2 regions of the uncultured Imperialibacter sp. genome follow, and region 1 is predicted to be linked to the other one. Evidence: riboswitches for the same ligand, from Rfam matches in the RefSeq annotation. Region 1 holds a riboswitch; the other holds the start of a gene.
What was found. Region 1 has a riboswitch for S-adenosylmethionine ahead of AAC052_RS01130 (homocysteine S-methyltransferase family protein). Riboswitches for the same ligand answer to the same signal wherever they lie in the genome.
Positions count from the first base shown of each region.

Region 2: another riboswitch for S-adenosylmethionine. It lies ahead of AAC052_RS11765 (O-acetylhomoserine aminocarboxypropyltransferase/cysteine synthase); the one in region 1 lies ahead of AAC052_RS01130 (homocysteine S-methyltransferase family protein).

Region 1 covers NZ_CAXBCJ010000001.1:232,950-243,982, reverse strand. Annotated here, with positions in the region: gene AAC052_RS01140 (hypothetical protein) at 1-143, opposite strand, end outside; gene AAC052_RS01135 (sensor histidine kinase) at 209-2,425, opposite strand; SAM riboswitch class I at 2,496-2,627, shown strand; gene AAC052_RS01130 (homocysteine S-methyltransferase family protein) at 2,731-3,741, shown strand; gene metH (methionine synthase) at 3,847-6,573, shown strand; gene metF (methylenetetrahydrofolate reductase [NAD(P)H]) at 6,619-7,569, shown strand; gene AAC052_RS01115 (PP2C family protein-serine/threonine phosphatase) at 7,573-8,655, opposite strand; gene AAC052_RS01110 (hypothetical protein) at 8,652-9,008, opposite strand; gene AAC052_RS01105 (hypothetical protein) at 9,130-9,555, shown strand; gene AAC052_RS01100 (DUF1987 domain-containing protein) at 9,609-10,001, shown strand; gene AAC052_RS01095 (hypothetical protein) at 9,964-10,521, opposite strand; gene AAC052_RS01090 (SiaB family protein kinase) at 10,527-11,033, opposite strand, start outside.
Region 2 covers NZ_CAXBCJ010000007.1:117,027-128,059, reverse strand. Annotated here, with positions in the region: gene AAC052_RS11775 (DUF6150 family protein) at 1-264, opposite strand, end outside; gene tpiA (triose-phosphate isomerase) at 265-1,029, opposite strand; SAM riboswitch class I at 1,238-1,346, shown strand; gene AAC052_RS11765 (O-acetylhomoserine aminocarboxypropyltransferase/cysteine synthase) at 1,599-2,906, shown strand; gene metX (homoserine O-acetyltransferase) at 2,938-4,041, shown strand; gene AAC052_RS11755 (DUF3368 domain-containing protein) at 4,042-4,497, opposite strand; gene AAC052_RS11750 (UPF0175 family protein) at 4,490-4,711, opposite strand; gene AAC052_RS11745 (aminotransferase class I/II-fold pyridoxal phosphate-dependent enzyme) at 4,738-6,192, opposite strand; gene AAC052_RS11740 (DUF4230 domain-containing protein) at 6,218-6,862, opposite strand; gene AAC052_RS11735 (AsmA-like C-terminal region-containing protein) at 7,035-10,058, shown strand; gene AAC052_RS11730 (acetyl-CoA C-acyltransferase) at 10,151-11,033, shown strand, end outside.

The DNA.
Region 1 (11,033 bases):
AGCACTATTGCGTGCAGCTTAGGGTTGGGCTGTGAGCTTTTTTTTAAAGATTTAAGTTTCCTTCTTAGCCGTAAGCCGCTTGCTAGCAGGTAAGTGTAGCCGCCAATCAGCAATCCGGACACAGCAACGATCACGAAATTCATACGTGTAATTTTCCGTCAATTACACGCTTTTGGCAAAGGAAATAAATACCCTAAAACGGGTAATTTTAAGTTAGTTGATTGACCACAATTGGCACCTCGATAAAATAAGTGCACCCTCTACCTTTTGATGACTCCACAGAAAGTTTAGCGTGCAGCGCTTCTGCCCGATCCCTGATATTGTCCGTGCCAATACCGTTCATTACCTTGTTGGGATCAAACCCAACGCCATCATCTTCGGTGGTAATGTGAATGGTATCATCCTCCTGATGAATTTGAATACTTAATTCACTGGCCTTTGCATGCTTCAGACAGTTGCTTATAATCTCTTGAAGCATCCGGAATAAGTGTGTTTCTGCTTCTGGGTTCAATGTGTATTCATCCCGGTCGCAATAGAAATTGAGCTTTAGGTTTGTGCTTTCCTCTACCTGACGGCTTAAGTCCTTGAGCGCTTCCACCAAACCGTATTTCTGAAGTGCTCCAGCCATCAAATTGTGAGATATTTTCCTAACCTCATCGGCCGACTTTTCCGCAAGCATTACAGCCCGGTTATTGGCTGAGCCACCTTTTACATCACTTTGCAAGCTGATTTTGAGGGCCGCCAGCATACCGCCCAGCCCATCGTGAAGCTCTCTTGCCATTCGCTTCCGTTCTTCTTCCTGGCCTTTTAGCAGCGACTCTATCCTCGTTATTTCAGATTCCTTCAGCAGCTGTTTGATTTTCTGATCGAATACAAGCTTTTCCTTTTCAGCCAGAAAAAGATCCGCCTGGTGTTTCTTTCGCTGCAGGTAAAAGAAGCCAAAACCCCAGCCAATGATGAAAATAACGCTAATGATGTAGATGATTCTCTCAGTCTCCGTTTGAGCTATTTTTTGTGCCTGGAGCTCATTGTCTTTGGCCAGCAGGGCTATTTCGTTGTCCTTCTTCTCCGATTCATATTTCTTCTCCAGTTCTTCAATCCTTTTTTTCGTTTCTTCACTTCTTAAAGTGTCTTTCAGGGCTATTAACCTGGTTTGGATGTCGAGGGCAGCTTTGTAATTTTTTCTGGCCTGATAGTGATCGAACAATGTTTTGGCAGCCTCTTCTTCCAACACGGGACTCACCTCCCTGGCCATATCGTAGCCTTTCAGTATGTATTCTTCGGCTTCCGCCCGGCCAAGAAGCGACAGTATCGAGCCAGTATTGTAGTAGGCCGAAGGGATGCCGTATTTGTCGTTGGCTTCCAATTTGCTTTGGAGGGCCAGTTCATGATAATGAAGGGCACTATCGAGGTTGCCTAAATCACGGTACACGTTGCCAAGGTTATTCTCCGACATTCCGATTTCCATTCGATTTCCGAGCGTCTTTCTAATGTCAAGCGACTTTTTGAAATAAAAAGCTGCGGAGTCGAAGTCTTTCTGCCGGGCTTTGTTGGTGCCGATGTTGTTGTACGCCATTGCCATGCTTTGCTTGATGCCCATGGCTTCAGCCTCCTTGATAGCCTTGTGATAAGAGGCTTCCGATTTGTCAAATTGCTCAAGCCTTGAGTAAATCACTCCCATATTGATGTACGAAGACATCAGGCCTCTCCGGTCGTTCAGTTCTTCTTTTATTTTCACCGATTTCAGGTGATATACCACCGCCTCTTCATACTCGCCTTTTTGAGCCAGCACATTTCCAATATTCATAAAAGCGATTGCCTGAAGCGTAGCGGTATCGGTAACGTCGAGAGCCGTTTTGTAAAAGAACAGGGCCGAATCCAGCTCTCCAAGGTTTCTTTTGGCGTTGCCGACACCGTTTATAGCGGAGGCATATTTGCTTGTTTCTCCGGCTTGAGAAAAATAGCTGGAAGCCTTTTTGTAAGCGGAGATGGCGGAAGGAAAGTCCCCACTTTGCCTGTTCAGGTTGCCGAGGTTAAGGTAGGCACCTCCAAGGCCGCTGAGGTCTTTTGTTTTTTGGTAGGCGAGAATGGTTTGTTCAATAAAATAGCTCGCCGAGTCTAATTTTCCCTGACTGTTATAATATACCGAGAGGTTGTTGAGCCCCTGTGCGAGGCCTTTGCTCAGCGATTCCTTTCCCGCTAAGTTGATTTGGAGTTGTGCATAATTTTTTGCCTCATCTGGTGAAAATTTGATGGTTTCTATAAAAAGGGAATTGTACAAGTCCGACTTAACTTCGGCGGAAGAGGCCTGTGACAGGGCAGCTTTTAAGGAATCAAGTGGCGTAAGGGTCTGGTTTTTAGCAGATAGTGGAATGGTTGGCGAAAATGAAATCGAAATAATTAAAATAATCAGTTGGCGGCGCATATAGTCAAAATTTAAGCTCAGTTTAAATATGCAAATATTTTTAGTTATGCCAATTGTGGTATATTTGCACCTCTTATCAAGAAAGACTGAGGGATGGGCCCTTTGAAGTCTTGGCAACCTTCCACCTCCCTGGGGAATAGGTGCCAACTCCCACTTGGAAAATGTAATGTGTAAAGCATTATTCATCCGAGACAGATAAGCGTAATCCTTCCTTTGGATACCTTTCCTGATAAGAGAATTAATGTGGCTGGTAAAGTGTTCTATGCTTTCGCTGGAATATTTCAAACCAAAACAAAAACACTTTTATGAATATAGAAGAAATCTTAAAGGAAAGAATTCTTGTGCTTGACGGTGCCATGGGTACCATGATTCAGCGCTACAACCTGGAAGAAAAAGATTTCAGGAATGAGGCACTCAAGGATCATCATATCCCCTTGAAGGGAAACAGTGATTTACTCAATATCACCAGGCCCGATGTAATCAAGACTATTCACAAGAAATACTTCGAAGCAGGAGCCGACATAGCAGAAACTAACACCTTTACTGGTACATCCATCGCTCAGGCTGACTATGCTTTGGAGCATATGGTATATGACATCAACTTCCAGGGGGCAAGGCTTGCCAGGGAGGCTGCCGACGAAGCAACCGCTCTTGATCCCTCAAAACCAAGGTTCGTCGCTGGCTCCATAGGGCCAACCAACAGGACCGCCTCACTGTCTCCGGATGTAAACAACCCCGGTTACCGGGCCATCGATTTCGACGGATTGAAGGATGCCTACAAAGAACAGTTGCGTGCATTGATGGACGGCGGTGTTGATATTATACTGGTAGAAACAATTTTTGATACCCTGAATGCCAAGGCCGCTCTTTTTGCCATCGAGGAAGTGTTTGAGGAAAGAGGAGTGAGGCTGCCTATCATGGTGTCCGGCACTATTACTGACGCCAGTGGCCGCACCCTGTCAGGGCAGACGACGGAAGCGTTTTTGATCTCCATGGAGCATATGCCATTGATGAGTGTTGGTCTTAATTGCGCCCTTGGAGCAGCTCAGCTGAGGCCTTATCTGCAAATTATGTCTGAGAAATCCACTTTCAACGTAAGCGCTCACCCCAATGCCGGGTTGCCTAATGAATTTGGGCAGTATGACCAAACGCCGGAGCAAATGGCTGCGCAAATTGAGGAGTTTTTGAAGGAAGGTATGATCAACGTAATCGGCGGTTGTTGTGGCACCACTCCAGACCACATCAAGTTAATTGCCGAAACGGCAGCGAAGTATCAGCCAAGGAAGGTGGGCTCACTCCAAGCTGTTACTAGCTAGCCGGTTTTTGAATGAAGTCAAATAGAAATTAGTATCCAGACAGCAACGAACCCGAAATCGCCATCCGATAAGGGCTCGGAGGATTTTTACAACAGAAACTAACAGATGTCAAGTAAAGTCGAAGAAACTGTGGACGGTGGAATTGCCGCCAACAACCCTCGCCCACTCAAGCTCAGTGGCCTGGAACCCCTCATTATCAATCAGGAGACGAACTTTGTGAATATTGGCGAGCGGACTAACGTAACCGGTAGCAAGAAGTTCGCACGATTGATCCTGGAGGGTAACTATGAAGAGGCTGTTAGCATAGCCCTGGAGCAAGTACAAAACGGCGCACAAATCGTCGATATCAATATGGATGAGGGCATGCTCGATGGCGAAAAGGCCATGGTGACCTTCGTCAACCTACTGGCTGCCGAGCCGGAGATCGCCAGAGTGCCGTTTATGATTGACTCTTCTAAGTGGCATATTATTGAAGCTGGACTAAAATGCTTGCAAGGCAAGGGTATTGTTAATTCCATTAGCTTGAAAGCAGGCGAGAAGGAGTTCCTTGATCAGGCTAAAAAGGTAAAACGTTACGGTGCCGCCGTGGTAGTAATGGCTTTCGACGAGGATGGTCAGGCCGACTCCTACGAGCGCCGTATTGAAATTTGTGAGCGTTGTTACCGTCTTTTGGTCGATAAAATTAATTTTCCTCCTGAAGATATCATTTTTGACCCCAATGTGTTTCCTGTCGCCACGGGCATGGACGAGCATAACAACAATGCGCTCGATTTTTTCAGGGCCACCAAATGGATCAAAGAGAACCTGCCTCATGCCCGGGTAAGCGGTGGTATTAGTAACGTTTCCTTCTCATTCAGAGGCAATGACTCGGTTCGTGAAGCCATGCATACTGTGTTTCTTTATCATGGCATCAAGCACGGCCTTGATATGGGCATCGTAAATGCCGGACAGATTGAAGTCTACGATGAGATTCCCAAAGACCTTTTAGAGAGAGTAGAAGACGTGCTGCTTAACCGCAGACCAGATGCCACCGAAAGAATGCTGGAGTTTGCCGAGACAGTGAAGTCGAAAGGCAAAGTGAAAGTGGTGGACGATGCATGGCGGAAGGGCAGTGTTGAGGAGAGATTAAGCCATGCACTGGTAAAAGGAATTGTTGAGTTTGTGGAGGCCGATACAGAAGAGGCTCGGGCCAAGTACCAAAGCCCCTTGAAAGTAATTGAAGGGCCTTTGATGGCAGGTATGAATATCGTGGGCGATCTTTTTGGCGAAGGGAAAATGTTTCTTCCCCAGGTGGTGAAAAGTGCCAGAGTAATGAAAAAGTCGGTGGCCTACCTGATTCCTTTCATGGAAGAAGAGAAAAGAAGAACAGGAAATACGTCCTCTAATGCAAAAATACTTCTTGCCACGGTGAAGGGCGACGTTCACGACATCGGTAAGAACATAGTAGGTGTGGTGCTGGCTTGTAACAACTTCGACATTGTCGACCTGGGTGTGATGGTGCCAGCCGAAAAAATCCTGGAAGCTGCTGTTCGTGAAAAGGCCGATGTGATTGGCCTCAGTGGTTTGATTACGCCATCACTCGACGAAATGGTGCATGTGGCCAAAGAAATGGAGAGAATGGGAATGAAAACACCATTGCTTATTGGTGGGGCTACCACCTCCCGTATTCACACAGCAGTAAAAATTGCTCCCAACTACTCAGGGCCGGTGGTTCACGTGCTCGATGCATCCAAAAGTGTGCCCGTAGCCAGCGAGCTCATAAGTCCGGATACGAGAGAAGCTTTTGCCAGTAAAATTCGAAAGGAATATGACGAAGCAAGAACAGACCACGCTGGCAGGCAGAAGGAGAAGAACTACATTTCGATAGCTGAAGCGAGAAAGAAAAAGGCACCTGTCAATTGGGATGATTTTGTACCGAAGAAACCAAATGCACTGGGCGTTAGTGTATTCAAGAATTATTCTCTCGAAGAGATAAGGCCCTACATCGACTGGACGCCATTTTTCTCTACCTGGATGCTGAAAGGGAAATATCCGGCTATTTTTGACAATGAAGTAGTGGGCGAAGAGGCCAGAAAGCTCTACAACGATGCCAATGCCATGCTTGACGAGATCATAGCTAAAGGCTCTCTGAAGGCCCATGGCATCGTTGGCTTGTTTCCAGCTACAGCGGTTGATCATGAAGATGTGAGGATTTTGGATGAGTCAGGAAAAGAGCTTACCACGTTCCATTTCCTTCGCCAGCAGGGCAAAAAGGCAGCAACGGTGCCCAACCTGAGCCTGGCCGATTTTGTTGCGCCGGCAGAGACTGGCAAGCAAGACTATATGGGAGGATTCGCAGTGACAGCCGGCGACGGGCTCGACGTTATCGTCAAGAAATACGAAGCGGATCAGGATGACTACAATAGCATCATGGCCAAAGCGCTTGCTGATCGGTTGGCTGAGGCTTTTGCAGAATTGCTTCATGAAAAAGTAAGGAAGGAGCTATGGGGCTATTCACCAGATGAAAAACTAGATACCGAACGGCTCATCAAGGAGGATTATGCCGGCATTCGTCCGGCACCGGGCTACCCCGCCTGTCCTGACCACACGGAAAAGAGGCTTTTGTTTGACCTGCTGGATGTAGAAAAAAAGACTGGCATCATCCTTACAGAGTCTTTTGCCATGTACCCTGCGGCTGCGGTAAGCGGTTTTTACTTCTCACATCCTGATTCGAAGTATTTTGGTTTGGGCAAAGTAGAAAAGGATCAGGTAGAGGAATATGCACAGCGCAAAGGCTTTTCTTTGGAAGACATGGAAAAATGGTTAGCGCCAAATCTCAATTACAATATTTAATCAAAAACACTTCAGAGTAACCCGAAGTGCTGCAATAGCTGAAAAATGAAAGTAGTAGATCATATTAACAACGCTAAGAAAACCCTGTTCTCTTTTGAGATTTTGCCTCCGCTAAAAGGGCAGAGTATGCAGGCGATCATCGATACTATAGAACCCCTGATGGAGTTTAAGCCTCCTTTTGTAGATGTAACTTACCACAGGGAGGAGTACATGTACAAAAAACGCCAGGACGGGCTTTTGGAGAAGGTGACGATCAGAAAAAGACCCGGCACAGTCGGTATTTGCGCCGCCATTATCAATAGGTTTAAAATCGACGCAGTTCCTCATATTATTTGTGGAGGATTCAGTAAAGATGAAACTGAGGATGCACTTATTGACCTGGACTTTCTTGGTATTGATAACGTGCTGGTGTTAAGGGGTGACCCAATTAAGTCGGAGGGGGCCTTCGTAGCGGATCCCAACGGGCACAGATATGCTTCGGAACTGCTGGAGCAGGTGATCAATATGAATAATGGTCGTTACCTCCACGAGGAAACGGAAGGCAACCACACCAATTTTTGCATCGGAGTGGCAGGGTACCCTGAAAAACATTTCGAAGCGCCTAACCTGTCGACGGACATTCGCCATCTGAAGCGAAAAGTTGAAATGGGAGCGCAGTATATTGTTACTCAAATGTTTTTTGACAACAACGAGTTTTTTGCTTTTGAGAAAAAGTGCAGGGAAGAAGGCATAACAGTGCCCATTATTCCCGGCCTCAAGCCGATTACCTCTGTCCGTCAAATGACGGCATTACCTCGGTCGTTTTTCATCAACTTGCCCAACGACCTGGTGAATGAACTGGAAAAATGCAAGGACAATAAGGCTGCCAAAGCGGTGGGTATTGAATGGTGTATTAATCAGTCGAAAGAATTGATGGCCAGCGGAGTGCCGGTGCTGCACTACTACACCATGAGCCGTGCTGAGTCGGTGAAGGACATTGCATCTGCCTTGTTTTGATTTTCATTTTGAAAATCCGAACACCACAATATCGTCAGTTTGATCTGCTTGCTCCCTCCAATTGTTGAATATTTGGGAAATAGCGTTAGCGGATAATGGAGTTGTTGAGCGAAGGGCCTCAGCTAATCTTACTCTGCCCATTTTTTTACCTGTTCTGCTAAGTTGATCAGTTAAGCCGTCGGAATGAGTAAAAATGGTGGTGCCGGGCTTAAGTACCAAGCGCCGGGATCGCAAGTATCGAAGTACCCTATCGGGTTCAAAATGAGCACTTTTCATTTTTAGAAACTGAAATTTAGAGCCTATTACATAAACTGGGAGGCCCGTGCCGGAATATTGCACTTCATTTGACTGAAGGTTGAATTTGAATACAATCATTTCATTTCCAATACCGTATCCCTCAGCCAGTTTTTGATGCTGCATGTTGTTAAGGCTGGAGTATAATTTTTTTATGAGCTGATGGGGCTTCATTCCATCGTCAAAAATTTGATTGATAATTGAAAGAATACTTACCGTAGCGAGAGCGCCTTCCACGGAATGACCGGTGCAATCTCCTATTGCAACCCATATTGCTTCTTTCGTTTGTTTACTCCAATAGTAGTCGCCGCCTATTTTATCTTTTGGCTGGTGCCATAAAATAGTTTGTTCCTCTCCAAGAAACTTCCCGGGGTGTTGAAACAGCATTTCCTGAATTCTTTTAGCAGATCCGAACTTGTCTGATGATGCGCCTTTGTCTGAAAGCTGGCTTCTATCCACTTGGAGGCTCTCATTGTCAGGAAGTAAGAATTTCAGATAAAAATGGAGTTTTGAGAATGCTTCTGCGGTACTCAGTAGAAAAAACCAAATATTATCATTTAGACGGGTACAGTAAATATACTTGCCGTCATTGTATTGATTAATGAAATATCTAATTGCCTTCTCATCATCATTGGCGGAAAAGTATAGCCGCATAATGATTCCCTCCAGGACATCAGGATCGGTATCACTTCTCTGAAGATAGATGTCCAGTTTTTCGTCGATGATAAAGCCTGCATCTTTCACTTCTGGAAAATGATTACGAACATTCTCTACCAATTCAACTGTGGTCATCTTGTTTGATTTTCAGACGTAAATTCATTAAGAAATACTTTTTGGTAGGTGTCGAACATCTGTTTAGCCAACGCCTTATTAGGAAACTCATCGGTGGTGAAAACAGATAGAAATGTGGTAGGATCTATAAAAAAAACGATAACAGTGCCATGATCGCTAAAAATATATGAGAACTCAATGTCAAATGACTCATCAATCCCAAGTATGGTCATCTCATTCAGAGATCTTATGATCTCAGTATTTTCACCGACACTAATATCTAGTGAAGTTTCAAGACTTTGCAATGTTGCCCCTTTTGCCCCTGGGTAGGCTTCGAGAAAGCTGTGCGTTAGAGTTATTAAATTTTCGGTCATCGAAAACGATTTAAGTAATAATGATTTGTGTCAGGATTTGTTTAAAATTTTTTTCATCCCGCTCAACAAATTGTTAAACAATACAAAACAGTAAATGTTACTACACATATAAAGAAGCATTATGGAGATTGAAGGTTTTACTAAGGTTTTTGAAAGTGAATTTGCCAGGTGTTACGTAGCACCTGAGAGGGGGATAGTCTTGTGTAATATGAAAGTGGGGTATGTGCCAATTTTGAACTTTAAAGAGACATTTCAGGTGCTGGCAGAGGAGGTGATGAAAGGCGGCTTTACAAAATTTGTTTTCGATAAGTCGTCACTCAAAACTTTTCACCAACCATCTATGAAATGGTACTTTACAGAGTGGAAAACAAAAATGCTCGAGTACGGACTTCACAAACATTTCAAAGTCCTTCCTGAGATAGACTGGTTCAAAAAATCGGTTGAGGCTGCGAGAAAGCCTCTGCTAAAGCAGTTTCCTGACGAAGTTCTTAGCAAATTAAGAATAGAGTACTTTGATACCGTTCAGCAGGCAATTGATGCCGAATGAGCGAGGCTATATACAAGTTCGATACTAACTAGTACAACATCCAGCCTTTGACTATGAAAAGATTCAATATCACGGGAACGAAATACACCCCGGATATCTCGTTCGACCCGAACGTTGCTTCATTCAGCATCAGTGGAGTTTCCACCCCTGAGAATTCGTTAGATTTTTATCAAAGCACCTATCGAATTCTTGAACAATATGCTCTGGAGGGTTCACAAAAGCTGGAGGCGAATATTCGTCTGGTATACTTTAACACCAGCAGCGCCAAGTGCCTTTACGACATTTTCCGAAAACTGGTATCAGTTAGTTCTAGCGGTAAGCAAGTTATTGTCAACTGGATTTATGATGACGATGATGAAGATATACTAGAATCCGGGGAGGATTACAGTGAGCTTTTACCGCTCGAATTCAGGTTCGTTCCAGTTCCGCCAGGCTCAGATCGTTGAGGCTCGGTTTTAATTTCTTGGATACTTCAACTCTCTCCCTGTCCCGGATTATTTTTTTCTTTTCACGGGTCATGAAATAATTCTCCAGACGGGATTCAAGAAGTTTCATGCCAACAGCGATCATAACTTTAATTGACAGGTCGATTACGAAGCCCATGTTGATTGTATTCAAATAATCATCCAGCAGGTACTCTTCCAATACCAGTAACAGTAAACCTACTGATAGCATGACCGAACTGGCCTTCTTCCCAAGTTTGGCCTTTGCCAGGTTGATTAGCGTTTCCTCCAGCTCTTCATTTTTTGCTTTAATTTCCTCGTTTTTTGATCCAATCTCATTATTGGCCTCTGCCAGCTTTCGCTGAAGCCTGTCACTTACTTTTGTTACCAGCGTTATTTGATCTAATACGCCTGAGTAGTCTTTAGAAATAAGCCTGACATCTTCGTATTTAAGCTTTTTCTGATCCAGTTTGTTATTGAAGTCATCAAGCTTGGATCTCTCCTGTAGAAACAGATCTTTCATCGTGGTTACTTTGTTAAATTTTGTCGATCAACTATTTCAGTCCTGGGAATCCTAGCCGTGAGAGTAAAGAGGGAGTAGCTGTCATTTATTTTCTGGAATAGATATTCCAGCTTCTGTGTTGTTTTTCGGGCAATCTCAATGTACCCAAGACCCGCCGTGCCCTTTTCGCTGAACCCTTGTTCGGATAGTTTATTCAGATACAGCTGCCTGAGCTCCTCGGCACTTTTGCTATTTATTTCATCGATTTTTCTTCCGATTTCCTGCTCTTTCAAGTGCGAGACGAAGTTGCTTGTTTGAATGACAAAGTGACGTTTCAGCATATACACTACCACAGTGACTGACTTTGCGTCTATTTTGGTAATATTTTCATTATCAGGCGCTACTTCCTCGATATGGTAATAGAGATTCTGCAAACACTCCATTGCCACAGAGTAAAACCTCTTTTTTACCTTTTTTTCCTCTTCAAGTGAAGTAAGCTTGTTTTCCAGGCAAGCGGTAATGGCATTAAGTAG
Region 2 (11,033 bases), on a different contig from region 1:
CGTGAAGTCGGCCAGGCCCCGGTTTTTGGTGAAGTACCAAATCCCCTGCCTGTCAGCAAAAACCCTGCTGCTCTCCTTGAAAATCAATATGTCGGCAAAAGCTTCGTTTTCATCTTCAAAAACCAGGTAGTCAGCCCTTCTTCTGTCTGTTTCCACGTATATGGCACCATAAACACCACAGAAATCCTGATCTGCAGCAACCATTGGTTCGTCAACGGAAGAAAGGCTTAGACTAATTAAACCGAGGAAAACGAAAATGTTCATTTACTTCATTGCTTTTACAATGTCGACAAAGTCACGTGACTTCAGAGAAGCGCCACCGATCAGTCCGCCATCCACGTCGGGCTGGGCAAAAATCTCGACTGCATTGTCCGGCTTCACACTGCCGCCGTATTGTATAGTAATCTCTTCGGCAACATTCTTGCCATATTTTCCAGCCAGGTGAGCCCTGATTTCAGCATGCATTTCCTGCGCTTGTGCAGAGGAGGCTGTTTTACCGGTTCCGATAGCCCAAACAGGCTCATAGGCAATCACTACTTTTTGAAGAGCATCTGCTGAAAGATGAAAAAGCGCTTCTGATACCTGCGCAGTTACCAATTTAATATGATCGTTGGCTTCACGCACTTCCAGCTTCTCTCCGCAGCAGTAAATAGGAGTCATGCCAGCTGCAAGCACCGCATCAACCTTTTTTGCAAAAAGAGCATCTGTTTCTCCAAAGTATTCTCTTCGCTCGCTGTGGCCTATGATGACAAACTGAGTGCCGACAGACTTGAGCATCGAAACAGACGTTTCGCCTGTGTAAGCACCTGACGCATGTTCGCTACAGTTTTGGGCACCAAGCATTACGTTTTTACTTCCTGTCAAAAGTTTGCTGATAGAGTTTAAATGAACAAAAGGGGTACATAAAACCACCTGCACGTCGCTGGTCACTTCATCCTTCACCATGTTAACCACCTCGGAAGTTAGCTGATGTCCTTCTTCCAGGTTCTTATTCATTTTCCAGTTTCCTGCTACAATCTTCTTTCTCATGATTTTCATTTTAATCGGGCCCAAATATAGCTGAATATGAATATTTAGAAGACCGCATTTGAGTTAATTGTCAGGAGAGCACAAAATAAAATGCTTCATTTTCGAGGCTATACCTTCAAAATCAGCGCTCAGGAAATTTTCTACAAAATGTTTGGAAACATAATTCGCCGTATCTACGTTTGTGCCTTCAAGTCAATTCTTAGCAATTGATTTATAAAGAAGCGTGGAGAGACAGGCTCTATGAAGCGCTAGCAACCGGCCACTCAAGGTGGTAAGGTGCTAAATCCTGATCCGCCGGTTGGCGGAGAATATAAATTGAGAGCAAAATGAAAAATCAGGAATCTCTTCTAGCGACAGTCGCTATCTCATCGCACGGCCGGTCATCGGCTCACACATTTCATGTATTAAATTTTTCAATCAGGGCGGCTTTTGCCTGCTGTTGTTGCTGTATGTGCTGCTAGGCGCTTTTGCCTTTGTCGCTTAGCAGCAAACGACGGACTATTGGCCAGGGAGCCAACCCGTTACAGGCAATTTTTTAATTCAACTTCAATTTAAAAACACCATATAATATGTCACAATTAAGATTTGAAACACTGCAATTACATGCAGGTCAGGAAGTAGATTCAGCCACACAGTCGAGGGCGGTGCCTATTTATCAAACCACCTCCTATACATTCAAAAACTCTGAGCATGGTGCCAACCTGTTTGCCCTGAAAGAATTTGGGAACATCTACACACGGATCATGAATCCGACAACGGATGTTTTCGAGAAGAGAATAGCGGCCCTCGAAGGTGGTGTTGCTGCAGTGGCAACAGCATCGGGCCAGGCCGCACAGCTTTTGGCCTTGCACAACATTTTGGAAGCAGGCCAAAACCTGGTATCTACCAACCACTTGTACGGAGGCACTTATAATCAGTTCAAAGTTGCCTTCAAGAGGTTGGGGATTGACGTGAGGTTTGTAGAAAATGACTCACCGGCCGAGTTTGAAAAGCTAATCGACAAAAATACCAGAGCCCTCTACCTTGAAACGATAGGCAATCCGGAATTCAATATCCCTGATTTTGAAGCGATAGCAGCAGTAGCGAAGAAGCATAATATTCCTTTGGTGGTTGACAACACCTTTGGCGCCGGTGGCTATCTGTTTCGACCGTTGGAGCACGGAGCGAACGTGGTGGTTGAATCTGCCACCAAGTGGATAGGCGGTCATGGCACAAGTATAGGAGGAATCATCGTTGACGGAGGAAACTTCAACTGGGGCAATGGAAAGTTCAAGCAGTTTTCGGAGCCATCTGAAGGGTATCATGGGTTGAACTTCTGGGAAGTGTTTGGTGAAGGAAACCCACTGGGGCTGCCCAACATTGCCTTTGCTATCCGAACCAGGGTGGAAGGTTTACGTGACCTCGGCCCGGCCATAAGCCCATTCAATTCTTTCCTTTTGCTCCAGGGCATTGAGACACTTTCTCTAAGACTAGACAGAACCGTGCAGAACGCCCTTGAGTTGGCGCAATGGCTGGAGAAACATCCTCTGGTTGAAAGCGTGAACTACCCGGGACTTGCTAGCAGCAAATACCACGCATTGGCCAAGAAATACCTGAAAAGAGGCTTTGGTGGTGTGTTGTCATTCAAAGTCAAAGGAGGTAAGGCCAACGCAGAAAAGTTTGTCGATTCATTGAAACTCGTGAGCCACCTGGCCAACGTGGGTGACTCGAAAACCCTGATTATTCACCCGGCGTCGACGACGCACCAACAGTTGAGCGAGCAGGAGCAGCTAAAAGCTGGGGTTGACCCTAATTTGTTGCGACTGTCGGCTGGTACCGAGCATGTAGATGACATTAAAGCAGACTTGATACAGGCTTTTGACCAGCTTAAAAAGTAAATTTTAGTTAATTATATATACAGGTTAATTGATGACTTACCTCCCGGCTATACATCCAATGGCCGGGAGGAATTTTAACCCAAAAGAAGAGGACTTAGTGAAAATAACCGAGGAATTATACAGATCGACCCAGCCATTGAAACTTGAGTCCGGTCGGGAATTGACAGAGTACCATTTGCACTATACGACATTTGGTAAGCTAAACCCCGAAAGGAACAACGTTGTGTGGGTATGTCATGCACTTACGGGCAATTCTAATCCTTCAGAGTGGTGGCCAGGGTTGTTTGGGCCCGGTAAAGTGTATGATCCTGAGAAGTTTTTTGTGATATGTGCCAATATGCTGGGGAGTTGCTACGGCTCAACCAATGCACTCGATAAAAACCCTTCGACAGCCAAGCCCTACTTTCACGATTTTCCCACGCCCACCAATAGAGACATAGTTGGCGCTTTTATTCAATTAAGAAAATCCCTCGGCTTTGAAAAAGTCCACACCCTCATTGGCGGCTCTATGGGAGGGCAGCAAGCACTGGAGTGGGCCATTATTGAGCCTGACGTGTTCGAGAACCTCATCGGGGTTTCCACCAACGCCCACCATTCACCCTGGGGCATTGCTTTCAACGAGTCGCAGAGGATGGCGATTGCGAACGACGCTACCTTTAAAGAAAGTAAACCGGATGCAGGACTTGAGGGAATGAAGACTGCCAGAACAATCGCCCTGCTTTCGTACAGGCACTACCTCACCTACCAAAGAACCCAGGAGGAGGACACAACAGAGAAAACGGATGACTATTTGGCGTCGAGTTATCAGCAGTACCAGGGAGAAAAGCTGAAGAAGCGTTTCAATGCCTATAGCTACTGGAGGCTATCAAAAGCGATGGATTCACATAACGTAGGCAGAGGCAGAGGCAGCATAGAGAAAGCACTTTCACAGATAAAAGCCAACTCACACTTTGTTGGCATCAGGTCCGACATTTTGTTTCCAATAGATGAGCAGGTGTTTTTGGCCTCTCATGTCGACGATGCCTCGCTGGATATCATCGATTCGCTCTATGGGCACGATGGCTTTCTTATAGAATGGGAAGCCATTGGCGCTTCTATTGAGAAGTTTTATAAGAGGGTGATGGTGGCGGTGTAGCTATGCTTCTCCTGCCTCTATCAAAAGCTGCCTGACGACGTGTGTGGAAAATCGGAATTTGTGTTCTGAAAGCTGATCCACCATCTCACGCACACTTGGAATAATCTTTTTATCTTTTGCGAGGAGGAGGACTCTTATTGATCCTATAATTTCCAGGCCCAGGTCGGTGGCAACTTTCCTTCCTTTCCGCTCGTCAAGGATTAGAATTGAACCAGGTGTTTTTAGAGCAAGCGAAATTGAACTTGCTTCTCCCAAATCGAGCGTTTCAAGAATGCTATGACTAAACGGGGGCGGCGCTGATTTGACCTTTATCCATTCAGGTACAGCATAGCCAAACTCTGAGAGAACCTGCTCAGTAATGATCACCTCATGAAATAACTTTTGAAGGATGTCTAGCCTGTCAATTCGTTGATAAGCAATTAGACAGCTTGTGTCGGAGATAATAATCTCAGCCATTGGGAAACGGCTTCTTCAGGTCATCTGCTGTTTCTCCGAAAATCGACACTCCGTAGTTGCCAACGGTTTCAATAAATTCTCGTTTGGAGATGCCAACAAAGGTGGCAGCCTGGCCAGATGACAATATCCCTTTTTCGAAGAGTGATGAAGCAACGATCATTTTGACTTCTTTCTCGTCGGTTTCTTCCGGAAGATTGAGCGTAATTGTTTTCATGTAAGACAAATATAATGCAAAATCGACTAAACGGATCTCAACAGTGCCTTCTCCCCCAATTCTCTCAGTACCATCAGTAAAAAGTCAATATCGGCTTTTGTCCTTCTGTAATTATTGCAGTTGATGCGCAAAGCGGGCCTGTTATCAATACGGGTACCAGCAAAAAAGATACGCCCATCTTCTTCAATCAGTTCAAGTATCCGCTCGTTTACTGCGTCAACTCTTGCCTGGTTACTTTTTATTCCATCGTTCTCCGACACATAACGGAAGGTAGCTATCGACAAATTGGCCGGCCCCAGCATTTCGAAATCTTCGGAGGCATTCACTAGCCCCTGGAAATACCTCACTACCGCAATATCATTCTCGATTGCTAGTCGCAATTTTTTCGCCCCGTAGGCTTTGAACGTCATCCATACCTTGAGCGCTTTAAAATCTTTGGTGAGCTGTAGCGTCAAATCCATCAGGTCTTCTCGCTCCGTTTTTTTCGAACCGCCCCGAAGGTAGTCGGGCACCAGGCTGAAGGTGTTTTTGAGGTGCTCTTTTTTTCTCACAATAACAGCGGCCACCTGGAAGGGCACATAGAGCCATTTATGTGGGTTCACAAGAACGGCATCAGCCTCGCTCATGCCCCTGAAAAGATGACCAGCAACAGCGGTGCCAGCCGCAGGGCCGCCGTAGGCAGCGTCTACCATGTACCACAATTTATATTTTTTGGCAAGTGTTGCGAGTTCATTGAGCTTGTCGATGGCGCCATTGTTGGTGGAGCCCGCAATGCCAATTACACCAATAGGCAATAAGCCTTCGTTCAGGTCTTTCTGAACGGCTTCTTCCATCAAATCAACCCTTACCTGAAACTGATCGTCGACGGGGATTTTCCGAAGGTATTCTTTTCCCATGCCCAGCAGGTCCATGGCCTTGTCGAAGCTGGAGTGACCCTGATTAGAAACATAGACCGTCATAGGTTTTTGGCCATAAAGGCCCTTCTCAGAAAGAGAAGCAGGCCCCATCACTTTTCGCATCACAGCCAGGTGCAGGAAGTTACCTTCCGAACCTCCACTCACCAGCACGCCTGCGCTGTCATCAGGATAACCCATGAACTGGCAGAGCCATTTGATGACTATTTTCTCCATTTCGGAGTTGGCGGGGGCGTTGTGCCACTTCAGGTTGTTTTGGTTCAACCCAGCTTTTAGAAATTCAGCAAGCATGCCAACCTGATTGCCTCCGCCTGTGATGTACCCGTAGTAGTTGGGGCTCGGGTTGAAGTTCGACATCTCGAAAACGTCGGAGCCAACACTGGCCAGCAGCGACTCCATAGGCGTTTCTTCCTCTGGCAGCGTTTCATTGAATCGCTCCTGAATTTGCGCTGGTGTATAGTTGTGATAGATTTTGGAAGCTCGGAGGTGCTTTAACCAGTCGAAGTAAATGGATACCGCTTGCTCGGTGTATTGGCGGAATTCTTTTTCCTGAAAGTCTAGATTCATTTGATGTAGAGAGTTTTCAACAGGCTTAGTTTAAGCGGATAACGTCCTCCTCTTTGAAATAAATGATTACAGGCCGGGACGCAACTTTATTGAGAAGCGGCAAGAGAATTTTGTAAGCCATTTCCTCTGCCTCCTCAAGGATACCACCCTCGAGGGCAGATTTCATCATCTGAGCCTCTGCCTGAGCGTAAGCAGTGTCAATAAACTGGTTGAACTCTTTGTCTTCCAGACCAATGCCCCTTTTTAAGTCGTAAAACCTGCTTTTGCTGTGGTCAATTTTGTGGTAGCAAAGCTCCGGTTTTGGTAGTTGAATCACCAGCGTGTCTCCGTCGATAATGTCCGATGTCGTCACTTTCAAAAGATCGATGCATGCTACTGCCTCTCCGGCGGCAATCAGCACCGCCCTTGAGTCGCCACCGTCCTGAATTCTGAAAATGCCCAGATCCAGGTAGCGCTTGCTAAGCCTCTCTATTTCCACTACATCCTGCATCCGGTACTTCACCAGCTCCAGCTTGCCCAAAGCTTCGATTTCTTTCAGCAGCAACTGGTGTCGCTGGTTCACTGTGGTTGGCTCAACAAACAACCCACTGTTGAACCACAGTACTACCCCGCCGACCAGCAAGAGCGCCCATAGCAGTATTCTGAAGATTATTTTGGGTGTAAAGATCATTGTTTGCGAAAATTATAAAATCAATAGATGCTGATGCATAAACATCATAAATAAATCATCCCCTCGTTATTATCATTCAGCATTCTAAATTGTTAATTTGCATCTAATTACTTCAAACGAAAACGTAATATATACGGGTAATTGTCCTTTCCGAATTTAAAATCACTCAGCCATGAAAAAGTTTCTATTGATTGTTGGTGGATTCATTGTAGTCGTGCTTTTGGCGGCAGCCATACTGCCGGTCATCTATAAAGATGATATTAAGGCGGCGCTCGACGATGCAATTGCAGAGAATGTTAACGCCAAAGTGTATTTTGATGAGTCACGGTTCGGCCTTACACTTTTTAAAAACTTTCCCAATTTAACTGTAACACTCGGTGGCCTGGGGGTGGTTGGCATTGATGAGTTTAAGAAGGACACTCTTGCTGCAGTTGACCAGGTCGACGTGGTGGTCAACATCATGTCTGTGATCAACGGCAACTACCGTATCAGCGGCTTGTACCTCAACGAGCCAAATATTTACGTGAAGGTGCTGGCCAATGGCAAAGCCAATTATGATATCGCCAAGCCCTCTGAGGAACCAGTTGCCGAAGAAGCTCCAACAGAAAGTGGCGATGTTCAGTTTGGCATCGACAAATGGGAAATCAAAAATGGCAACATCGTTTATGATGACGCCACGATACCTTTCTACATGGCAATGAAAGGAATGAACCACACTGGAAGCGGCGACTTTACGCTGGAGGTGTTTGATATGGGCACCTACACAGAAATAGAAAATTTAGTTGTTTCCTACGACGGCGTAGAATATATGTCTGATAAAAGGCTCAAAGCCGACATGGCGCTGAATATGGACTTGGGCCAAATGAAATTTACCTTCAAAGACAACGTGGTGTCGCTCAACGATTTCGGACTCAACTTTGACGGGTATTTTGCCATGCCAGAGGAGGGATACGACATGGACATTAGTTTTTCGTCGCCTGAGAACAGCTTCAAGTCGTTGTTGTCGCTTGTGCCTGGTATGTACAGTGATAGCTTCACCGGGCTGACAGCCTCTGGCGACACCCAGTTCAGCGGGTTTGTTAAAGGCATCTACAACGACACTCAAATGCCAGCATTCAACTTCGGCATGAAGGTAATCGACGGTAATTTCAAATATCCCGAACTGCCCTCAGCAGTCAGCAATGTGAATGTTGATATGTTGATCGACTGTGCTGATGGCAACATAGACAATACGCTGGTTGACATCAAGCAATTTCATCTTGACTTCGGCAATAATCCCGTTGATGCTAAACTGACTATCAAAAACCTGGTGAACTATGACATGGTAGCCGACATTCAGGCAAAACTGAATCTAGGTGAGCTGGCCACTATGTTCCCTATGGAAGGTCTTGAGATGAAGGGTATTTTTAGTATGAATGCCAAATCTCAGGGCGTTTATGACAGCATTGCCAACACGATTCCGACAATTGATATGGAAATGGGGCTGGCCGATGGTTTCATCAAATATGCGGAGTATCCGATACCGATGGAACAGATGAATATGCATACTACCATCAAAAACGAAAGCGGCAAGATGGCTGAAACGGTGGTGCTGATGGACAAATTCACTATGTTGGTAGATGGCGAAAAGCTTGAATCAACACTAAGGTTTGAAAACCTGGATGACTATACCTGGGATTTGGCAGTAAATGGCGGTATTGACCTAGAGAAAATCATGCAAATCTTTCCAATGGAGGGCATGGAGCTGAAAGGCAAAATCGCTGCCAACATGCAGACGAAAGGTAAAATGTCGGATGTAGATGCCGAGAGATACGACAAGCTGGCCACCAGCGGAGGGATGACCGTAAGCAACTTCTACTATGCCGACGCTGACCTGCCCCAGGGCTTTGCCATTTCTGAGTCTGAACTGAGCTTCAATCCAAAAGAAGTTCGCCTGAGTAAGTTCAACGCTACGCTTGGTCGCAGCGACATGGCCATGACCGGCGCCATTACCAACTACATGGCCTATGCGCTGAACGATGAAACCATCAAAGGCGAGCTGAACTTTTCTTCCAACTCGTTTGACCTGAACGAGTGGATGACCGACGAAGACACCACTGCCACTGTGGAGGCCGACACGGCTGCACTTGAAGTAGTGGAAGTGCCAAAGAATATCGACTTCATTCTTAGGTCAAGTATTACCAGTCTGTTGTATGACAACATGGAGATCAAAAACATGAAGGGCAATATCATTGTGAAAGATGGTGTGGTAAAACTTGACAATGGTAAGTTCAATTTGATGGATGGTCTGTTTGCTATGGACGGGGAGTACGATAGCCGTGACCTGGAAAAGCCCGTGTTTGCCTTTGACTTTTCAATCACCGATATGTCAATCAAAGCAGCGTATAATACATTCACAACAGTTCAACAACTGGCGCCAATAGCTGAGAAGATGGAAGGCAAGTTCTCAACAGACTTTGTTATGGCGGGCGCTTTGGGTCAGGATATGATGCCTGTGATGGAGTCTATCCTGGGCCAGGGTGTGGTGAAAGTCGCTGAGGGCAAAGTAAATGACCTTAAAGTGCTGACCTCTTTGTCGTCTGTTTCAAAACTTGGTGATGACTCAGGGACATTGAGTTTGAAAGACGTGATTATGCAAGCCGAAATTAGGGACGGAAGAGTGTGGCTGAAGCCTTTCGATGTGAATGTAGGCAAATATAAAACCACGATTGCCGGAAGTAATGGTATAGATGGCACAATGGACTACGTAATGGCCATGAACGTGCCTGCCGGTGCCGCATCTGCCGCAGCCAATCAGGCCATAGCGTCTGTCACAGGAGTGAGTTCTGCTATCTCCTCCAATATTGTGATGAACTTCGGCGTTGGTGGCACTTATGATGATCCAAAAGTGACACTGAAAAGCGTAGATGCGGGCGAGGGTGGCAAATCCGCCACAGATGCTGCCAAGGCTAAGATAGCTTCAGAAATGGATGCAAAGAAACAAGAAGCTGCAAAAAAAGCAGAGGAGGCAAAAGCAGAGGCTGTCAAAGCGGCTGAAGAAAAGAAAGAAGCCGTTGTAAAAGAGGTAGAGGAGAAAAAAGAGGCAGCTAAGGAAGAAGTGAAAGAACAAGTCGAAGAGAAGAAAGAAGAAGTGAAAGAGGAGGCTGCCGACAAACTGAAGGGGCTGCTTAAAAAGAAAAAAGGAGGAGGAGAATAATTCCCACCCTCACGAGACGTTTCAAACCCTCGGGATGTTTATTGTCCTGAGGGTTTTTTTGTATAATTATATCCAATTAAACAGCCCCAGATATGGCAAAGCAATCATATGTCGGAAGAAAAGTAGTAGTAGTTGACGGCACCCGAACGCCTTTTCTGAAGTCGGGCACAGGCTATCGGGATCTTATGGCCTATCAACTGGGTGCAGTAGCAATTTCTGGCCTTTTGAAAAAAACGTCTCTTGATGCGGCACAGGTTGAAAGGGTGATCATGGGCACGGTCGTCCACAATATTGTGACATCCAATGTGGCCAGAGAGTGCGCCCTCACTGGCGGTATTCCTTTTACCACACCGGCACATACCGTTTCCCAGGCTTGCATTTCCGCCAACCAGGCTATTGCCCAGGGAGCTGACCTGATCAGGCTTAGTCATGCCGATGTGGTTGTTGCGGGTGGAACCGACTGCGTGTCGGATATTCCGATAGGCTTTCCCAAGAAAATGAGAACCAAGCTCTTCGCTTCTCAGAAGATTCGCTCGACCGGTGAATGGCTGAAGTTTGTGTTGTCTCTCCGTCCGTCAGATTTCAAACCAGAGGTACCCCAAATCGCAGAATACTCCACCGGGCGCACTATGGGTCAGGACTGCGAACTGATGGGCACCCGATTTGGTGTTACCCGGGAAGAGCAGGATGAATTTGCAGCCCGGTCGCACCAGTTAGCTGCAAGAGCCGCTGAGGAAGGGATATTGGCCAGTGAGATTACTCCCGCAGAGTTTCCGCCATCGTTTGAGGCAATTAAGGAAGACAATACCTATCGGGCAGATACAACGGTTGAGAAGCTAGCAAAGCTGCGACCAGCTTTCGACAAAAAGAACGGAACAATAACGGCCGGCAATGCTTCCTTCCTCACAGATGGTGCCGCAGTTGTGTTGCTCATGAGCGAAGAAAAAGCCAAAGCCCTGGGCTACGACACATCGG